2 regions of the Pseudoalteromonas sp. MEBiC 03485 genome follow, and region 2 is predicted to be linked to the other one. Evidence: predicted binding sites of a transcription regulator. Region 2 holds the regulator's gene; the other holds the start of a gene.

Region 1 (4,435 bases), 1.2 Mb from region 2:
TATTTACATGATTTGTAACAAATATCGAACGGGTAAAACTTGCGTTTAGATTATGAACAGGCAACACTTTATAACGAAAAATTAACAAGGAATAATTACAATGAAACCGAGTTTTCAACTAGCTGCCGTTGCATGCGCACTTAGCCTTGCACTTGCAGGATGTTCACAATCAACCCCATCAACAAGTAGCACCGAAAGCGTGCAACAAAGCCAAACTGTTAAACAGTATGATGCTGAAACCTTTTTTGACACAACCTCAATTATGGGCAGCAGCTTTTCACCGAAAGGTGACAAAATACTCGTTAGCAGTGACGAAAGCGGCATTTATAGTCTTTATGAAGTAGATATAAAAACTGCCAAGAAAACCCGCTTAACAGACTTTGAAGACAGTACTTATGCAGTGGCTTATTTCCCTAAAGATGAGCGCGTACTATTTACTAAAGACTCAGGCGGTAACGAGCGTTATCACATCTACGTTCGCGAAACAGATGGCACAGTTAAAGATCTTACGCCAGGTGAAGAAACCAGAGCAGGATTTGCAGGTTTCACAGAAGACGGTAAACACTTTTTTATAACCAGCAATCAGCGTGATGCTAAGTTTATGGACCTATATCGTGTTGATGCTAACAGCTATGAAGTAACACCTGTTTATCAAAATACCATGGGCCTTGATGTCGGCGCAATCAGCCCTGATGGCCGTTTTATTGCTTTATCGAAAAACAATTCGAACAAAGACAGTGATGTATTCATACTTGATACTCGTAAAAAAACTCTGAAACCAGAGCTCATTACCCGCCATGACGGCGACGCTAAATACGGCCCTGAAACATTTTCAAGAGACAGTAAATCATTGTACTACTCAACTGATGCTAAGGGTGAGTTTGCAGAAGTATGGCGTTATGATTTAACTACCGGTGAGCACAGCCCTGCCCTCAAAGATGAGTGGGATGTAAGCTTTATTTACTTCTCTAAATCTGGCCGTTACCAAGTAAGCGGTGTTAATGCTGATGCAAGCACTAAGGTGTCGATAATCGATACCACCACAGGTAAAGGTATTGCCATGCCATCACTGCCTGCTGGTAACTTACGCGGTGTAAATTTTTCAGCTGATGAAAAAACCATGGCGTTTTACCTAAATTCAGACACCTCTCCAAGCAACCTATTTGTATGGCAAGTCGGTGAGTCGAAAGCTAAACAATTAACCAATACATTAAGTGATGCAATTGATCAAAGTGACTTGGTTGAAAGCACCATTGTGCGCTTTAAAAGCTTTGATGGTTTAGAAATTCCGGGAGTTTTATACAAGCCTAAGCAAGCCAACAGCAACAACAAAGTACCTGCTTTAGTATGGGTGCATGGCGGCCCTGGTGGACAAAGCCGCACTGGATATAGTGCTATGCAGCAACATCTAGTAAATCATGGTTATGCCATTTTTGCAGTCAATAACCGAGGTAGCTCAGGTTACGGTAAAACCTTCTTCCATTTAGATGACAAAAAGCATGGCACTGACGATTTACAAGATATCGTTTACGGTAAAAAACACCTGCAAAGCCTAGATTGGGTCGATGCTGATAAAATTGGCATCATAGGGGGCAGCTATGGTGGTTTTATGACTGCTGCTGCACTTGCCTTCGAACCTGAAGAGTTTAAAGTCGGCATTAATATTTTTGGTGTAACGAATTGGGTTAGAACCTTAAACTCGATTCCACCATGGTGGGAAAGCTTTAAAAAGGCGCTGTATGACGAAATGGGCGACCCCGCGACAGACGGTGAACGTCACCGTGCAATTTCGCCACTATTTCATGCTAAAAACATCACTAAGCCTTTAATGGTGATTCAAGGTGCTAACGACCCTCGCGTTTTACAAGTTGAAAGCGATGAGCTCGTTGCCGCTGTAAAAGCAAATGGTGTGCCTGTCGAATATGTATTATTCGATGATGAAGGCCATGGGTTTACTAAAAAGGAAAACCGTATAAAAGCCTCAAACGCATATCTTGAGTTTTTAAATACCTACTTAGATAAATAGCAGAACTACAAAGATTAAGAGCCGGTTTCTATACCGGCTTTTTTATGCAAAATACCTGTATAGAAGCAAAACTTAGCTATTTACATAGTACTGTATAAAATACTGTATAGCTTTAGCGGTAAATTTCTCACCTTTTTCAACCTTCAAAACAAAACCATAACCAATTGTTTAATAACAACTAAATTATTTTAATTAAAATAAAACTGAATTATTGGTTAAAAAATAGCAAAAAAGTACTTGCGCAAGAACACTGTATAAACTACTGTATACACATACTGTATAAACAACCAGTGAGTGAAAGTTATGTTACAGCCAATTACCTTAAGAACAGTTAAAAGCTACCAACAAGATAACGACAAAGCGTCTGTTAACTTAATTCAAATTGAAGATGAAATATCAGCAACCTTTGAACTATTAAAGGTATTGCATCATTACAATAGCCAAAATGCATGGACCCTATTAATTGCTCCTGATCATGTTCCTAGTAAAGCGTTATTAGATTCGTGTTCGATTGATACCAGCAAACTGCTTGTGATAAGACAAAAGCATTTAGTTAACCTTGAGTATGTACTTAGCTCAGCATTACATAACGGTAATTTTGCTGCTGTAATCACATGGACAGATATTGTAAGCAATCATCAACTTGATTCGATGAACTTAAACCTTGAGCAGGCATCTGCTAAGTTTTATTGTTTTACAAAAAGCGCCCAATTAAACAATTTAGTACCGCAGCCACAATAGGCTTGTTAAAATAACAATTTATAGTTTTAGGTAAGTTGTTATGACATCACTCACACACTCCCTTTGTCCTTGTGGCAGCGAATTGACTTACGAGCTTTGCTGCCAACCTTTTCATACAGGTGCAAGCCAAGCTGATAACCCAGAGCAACTTATGCGTTCTCGTTTTAGTGCCTACGCGCTAAAAGATGCTAAATATGTATTTAGTACCTATGCACAAAGCCAGCAAGCCGCTAACCCGGTTCGCGAAATCAAAGATTTTGCTAATAGCTGCCGTTTTACCAAACTCAGTGTTTTAGATACTGAACATAATGATCAAGAAGGTTTTGTAGAATTTAAAGCAAATTACTTTTACCAAAACTTGTATTGTGAGTTACACGAAAAATCGCGTTTTATTAAAGAAGATGGCCTATGGCGTTACCTAGATGGTGATATAACGCCAGTTGCAGATATTAAAATTGGCCGTAATGATGAATGCCCTTGTGGTAGCGGCAAAAAATATAAAAAGTGTCACGCTCTTTAGTTATCATTAACCTGGTAAATCCAGTCTAAGGCTTGGGTAATCGTTGTTGGGAATGCTGTTGCATGGCGTGCCTGAGGGATAACAAATAAATTTGTTGTAACCAGCGCGCCGCTTTGTTTATTAATTTTAGCTGCTAATTGCCTTGCGCCCGAAACCATTTGTTCACCTTCACTTTCTTCAAGTTCTCCGATACCAATATACACTTTAGTTGTTTTGCTCGTGGGCACCACAGGTAAAGCTAAAAGGTCATGCTGCTTAAACCACACTGAAGGGCTACCTATGACATAACTGGAAAAAAGCGTAGGCTCAGTAAACAAGGTATAGGCTGCAAATAAACCACCAAGCGAGTTACCGACCAAGGTGTTTTTTTGGCTTGTTCTGTACTGAGCATCAATATAGGGCAATACGGATTGTTTTAAATAATTGAGGTAGTTTCTTGCTCCCCCAGTCTGTCGCTGCCAATTTTTATCTTCAAATGGGGTGTAGTCATAAATACGGCTATTAAGCCCAGACATGCCTTTTTGGTATCCTATAGCAACGATAATCACCTCTTCAATGGACCCCGAATTCATCATAAAGCGACTAGCACCAGAGGCAATTGGCAAACTATAATTTGCATCTAATAGATACACCACAGGGTAGCGTTTATGACTTTGCTTTTGGTAGCTAGGTGGCAGTTTAATAGTGATTGGGTATTCGTTGTCTGAATGTTTATCTTTAAGCAAAACTGTATCAGTGCGCGGCAACGTAAACGGCTCAGCATCGCATGAAAAGCTTATTCCGAAAACACTAATCGCTAAAAATAACAATATATAAGGCATAGTTAATCCTTTAGCCACTTCTTAATAGGTAACACCCATTCATCTTTTGGCTTATAAAATGCGCCATGTGAAAGCCCTGTATTGATGCTTATTTCTTCGAACTTGGTTACCTCATTCCTATCAATTAAAAATTGGCAAGAGCCAACCTGATCTGAACGTTCAAAGATAGAGTAAACCTTGCCGTAAGCTTTAACTGATGGGAGCTTTTTAATTAAACCAGCACAACCAGCTAAAATAATTAAGTTGATATTTGTACGTTTAAGTTCATTGGCTGCCATTATCGACAATGCCCCACCCCTTGAAAAACCAACCAAACTGATGTTTGAT
Region 2 (4,435 bases):
TGTTAGGCCGTTTATTAGAGGAATTACAACTATGTTATTAGGTGCCTTTTCTGTGAGTTTAAATGTGAAAGATATTCATGCTTCAAAGCAGTTTTATGAAAAACTAGGCTTTAAAGAATTTGCCGGCGAAATTGAGCAGCATTGGTTAATTATGAAAAACGGCGAACATTTAATAGGTTTGTTTCAAGGCATGTTTGATAAAACCATGCTGACCTTTAATCCAGGCTGGGATCAAAATGCTGAGGCACTGGTAGAGTTTGCCACTTTTGAGCAATTAGCCGCGCATTTTCAGCAACAAGGGTTAGAAATACAAAAAGCCGGTGACGCGAGTTTTATTATCACCGACCCAGATGGCAACCCTATTTTGATTGACCAGCACGTTTAGCAGGCTTTTTACGTTTTAAACGAATGTTCTGTAGCAATAAAATAATCCCCGTAATACAAAACAGTACGCTGGTGGCCGAAAAGCTAATTAGAAGTGGGTTATTAAAGTTTTCGCGCTCATCATAATCCATGATGTGTAGCATCCAGAAAAAGTCGAAAATGCGCCATAGGGAGCTGCGCACTGTAATGACTTTACCGGTTTGGCTATCTAAATATAAGGTTGTTGTCAGCCAATCATCAAAACTCACTTGCCAAACATTGGCCTTGTGAGCCACTTCTCTTGGTCCTTTGGTTAACAGCTGTGCTTGCGTGATATTTGCGTTAATAAGTAAGTGAGTTCTCGCGTTTTCAATTATTTGTGCTTTATTCGGCGCAGGCATTTTATCACCTGTTCTGCCATCAAAATTAAAGGAGCCGCTCGGTGCCGTGACTTCTATGATTGGCGACTCTAAAAAGTGGCTGTACTTGATACTTTCAATTTGTTCAAATTGTGCCGTTATTTTATCGATAGAAGCAGAGTAGTCTGACACTAAGAAAGGGTTACTTAGACTGCGATTTGCTAGATGTTTTCCATGCACTTTTTCAAGCGGCAATGAACTCATTACAAGCCCACCTAATAGCCAAAAAAAGATCTGCAAAGCAAGTAAATAGCCTAGCCATTTATGCCCTTTACGAGCATATTTGAACATGCGTTTATTCATTACCACCCCGTTATTATTGTTGTATGGGCGCTATTTTAGGTTGTTTAGCTGTATTGCCAATGCGGCAAAATGTCGCATTAACTGTATTCTAGATTTGGTATATATACAAAACTGAGTTAAAGTTTCAGTCGATATCAATAGAGGATAAAAACGAGAGTATGTCGGAAATTCAATTTTTAAATGTAGATCTGGAGCTTGAATCAAAGCACGATATTAGTGCGCTTGTTGCTGATTTGAAGAAAAACGCTATGGTTTTACATTATGACCAAGATGAATACCGTCAACTTGCACGCATTGAAGCAACTGCAGATATCAGCTCTCCAGACAAAGCGATTAACCAGCTTTGCGAATTAATTGAATCTTGCTCGCGCAATGCATTAAAGCAGTGGTTATCTTGTTCAAAACGTACATTTGATTTAGGTTTTGAATCGGGTAACTCGCCAAAGTGCTTTAACCAACCCCTGCATGCAGATACCTTGTTACGTATCTCAGCAATTGGCGCAGGGATTGAAATTACTATTTATCCAGTCGAAAAGTAAACTGAATTTAGCGCTCTACGACTGCTGCGGTCATTCTTGATACGCAGCACAGCTCCCCAGCAGCATTGGTAATTTTGATATCCCAAACAGAGGTGCGCTTACCTAAATGAAGTGGTCTGGCCGTTGCCGTTAATGTCCCTTTTCGAGACGCTTTTATGTGGTTGGCATTAATCTCTTGACCAACAGCATAGAATTTATTGAAATCAATCACAAAGTTGGCTGCATAGCTTGCCACTGTTTCTGCTAACACAACGTTTGCTCCGCCATGAACCATGCCCATAGGGTTATGGTGTTCAGGAATTGCAGGCATGGTGGCCACTAAATAATCATCGCCAATTTCAGTCACCTCAATACCCATCGTTTTCATTAAAGTGCCTTGCCCGGTTACTCCTTGTTCCAAGTCTTTACATTGCTCCAGCGTGATTGGATGGTGCCAAATACTCATTGTGTTTCCTTAACATGCGAATTAAAGCTAATACCTTATGGCATCTTTCATTGCGGTTCAATGTTAGTTTTGTAGCAATATGATGGAGTTAATTTAAATTTGCGATTTTCAAATAACTGTATATACTCACAGTTAAATGTACTGTATGGAAAACCAGTTGTATGCGCCCATTAACTAAACGCCAATCGCAAATCTTAGAACTAATTAAAGTCTTTATTAAAGATACAGGCATGCCGCCAACACGCGCTGAAATAGCTCAAACATTGGGTTTTAAAAGTGCCAACGCCGCTGAAGAACATCTAAAAGCACTGGCAAAAAAAGGCATGATCAAAATGAAGCCTGGAGCGAGTCGTGGTATTCAGTTGATTGAAGAAGATGAACCTGAGCAGTTAGGTTTACCTTTGATTGGCCGTGTTGCAGCTGGTGAGCCAATTTTGGCTCAGGAGCATGTCGAAAGTCATTGCCAAGTTGACCCTACGTTATTTAAACCAGCCGCTGACTTTTTACTACGTGTAAATGGCATGAGTATGAAAGATATTGGTATTATGGACGGTGACTTGCTTGCAGTACATAGAACGCAAGTTGCTGAAAATGGACAAGTTGTTGTAGCTCGAGTTGATGAAGATGTAACTGTTAAGCGGCTAGAAAAAGCAGGTCGGAAAGTACTTTTACACGCTGAAAACGAAGAGTTCTCACCTATTGAGGTTGACCTTGAGCATGAATCTTTCAATATTGAAGGGTTAGCTGTAGGAGTCATTCGTAACGCTGACTGGATGTAGTTGTCCCTTATTTGGTGCGCTAAATTGACTCAATTTGGTGCGCCATTGTGATTTTGCCACTTAATTAGGATTTGTGAATCCTTACTCTTTATTTAAAGCCTTATATGGCGCAGTTTTCCTCTCTTTTTGTATATTCTTCGTAAACCATAACATTAAATAACGCGCTGATTATAGTTGTTATTTCTGCACCAAAATAAACATTTATTATCACTAAAACTTGCTTATTGGTCATTTTTTAACTAATTGGTTAAAGCAATGTATTAACACCTGATTAATAAAAAGACACAAAAATGTGCGAGGTGTTAGACAGGGGGCCAGTATCATAAGTGAGTTAAAATGATACGTAGTCGCTCTGAACAATAAAAAAAACGAATGGGCACCTTGCTGTATCGCCTTTTCGCTTTGCGTCTTGCAATAGCATCTAAAGGAGCCGTCACATGGGTAAACTGCGTTACGCCTTGTGGCTTATATTGGTTGCACTCCCAGAAATTGTATTGGCAAATAGTCAATACAATATGCGAAAAGGGGTGACTGATATAAGTAATAATGTTTATGAGTTACACATGACGATATTTATTATCTGTTGTGTAATCGGCATCATCGTATTTGCGGTGATGTTTTGGGCTTTAATACACCACCGTAAATCTAAAGGGGCCAAGCCTGCCCAATTTCATGAAAGTACAAAAGTTGAAATACTTTGGACTGCCATTCCATTTGTCATCTTAATAGCCATGGCTGTGCCTGCCACAAAAACTCTCATTGCTATGGAAGATGCCTCTAAAGCTGATATCACAATTAAAGTGACAGGCTCGCAATGGAAGTGGCATTACGAATATATGGGTGAAGATATAGCCTATTACTCAATCCTATCTACACCAAAAGATCAAATAGACAATCAGGCAGAAAAAACGGAGCATTATTTGCTTGAGGTAGATAAACCGCTAGTGCTTCCTATCAATAAAAAAGTCCGCTTTTTAATGACCTCAGACGATGTTATTCATTCGTGGTGGGTTCCTGATTTTGCAGTTAAAAAGGACGCAAACCCGGGATTTATCAATGAAGCGTGGACACGTATTAACGAACCAGGTGTTTACCGTGGTCAATGTGCAGAACTATGCGGTAAAGATCATGGTTTTATGCCTGTTGTGGTGAAAGCCTTACCTGAAGATGAATTTGCTAATTGGCTTGCAGATGCTAAGGAAGAAAAGGCTAATGCAGCAGCCGCTGATGCTGCTTTGCTTGATCAAACATTACCTAAAGAAGAGCTTATGGCCTTAGGTGAGCAAGTGTATATGGCAAGTTGTGCTGCATGTCACCAGCCTACTGGTATGGGCTTACCAGGCGTGTTTCCTGCACTTAAAGGCAGCCCCATTGTATTAGGTGATGTAAAAGATCACATAGATATCGTGTTACATGGCCGCCCTGGTACGGCGATGCAAGCGTTTGATAAGCAGCTTTCAATTAAGCAACTTGCTGCGGTTATTACCTATAAGCGAAATGCATGGGGTAATGATACCGGCGATGTGATCCAACCGAGTCAAATTCAAGCCGCGATTGATGCAGCAGCGGAGGCGAAATAATGAGTAA

Evidence for each region. The regulator LexA, encoded in region 2, represses DNA repair genes until DNA is damaged. The targets are predictions, from matches to a motif close to TACTGTATNNNNATACAGTA.
Region 1: EVU92_RS10760 (SulA-like leucine-rich domain-containing protein) is a predicted target of LexA. The motif match lies at 2,287-2,306, and genes of this name have one in related genera.

The regions. Positions count from the first base shown of each region.
Region 1 is NZ_SGBT01000001.1:2,310,937-2,315,371, reverse strand. Features, by position in the region: gene EVU92_RS10765 (S9 family peptidase) at 101-2,026, shown strand; gene EVU92_RS10760 (SulA-like leucine-rich domain-containing protein) at 2,330-2,767, shown strand; gene EVU92_RS10755 (YchJ family protein) at 2,808-3,287, shown strand; gene EVU92_RS10750 (alpha/beta hydrolase-fold protein) at 3,284-4,108, opposite strand; gene EVU92_RS10745 (alpha/beta hydrolase) at 4,111-4,435, opposite strand, start outside.
Region 2 is NZ_SGBT01000001.1:1,145,930-1,150,364, forward strand. Features, by position in the region: gene EVU92_RS05325 (VOC family protein) at 32-385, shown strand; gene EVU92_RS05330 (hypothetical protein) at 360-1,085, opposite strand; gene EVU92_RS05335 (hypothetical protein) at 1,244-1,624, shown strand; gene EVU92_RS05340 (PaaI family thioesterase) at 1,632-2,069, opposite strand; gene lexA (transcriptional repressor LexA) at 2,231-2,848, shown strand; gene coxB (cytochrome c oxidase subunit II) at 3,286-4,428, shown strand; gene ctaD (cytochrome c oxidase subunit I) at 4,428-4,435, shown strand, end outside.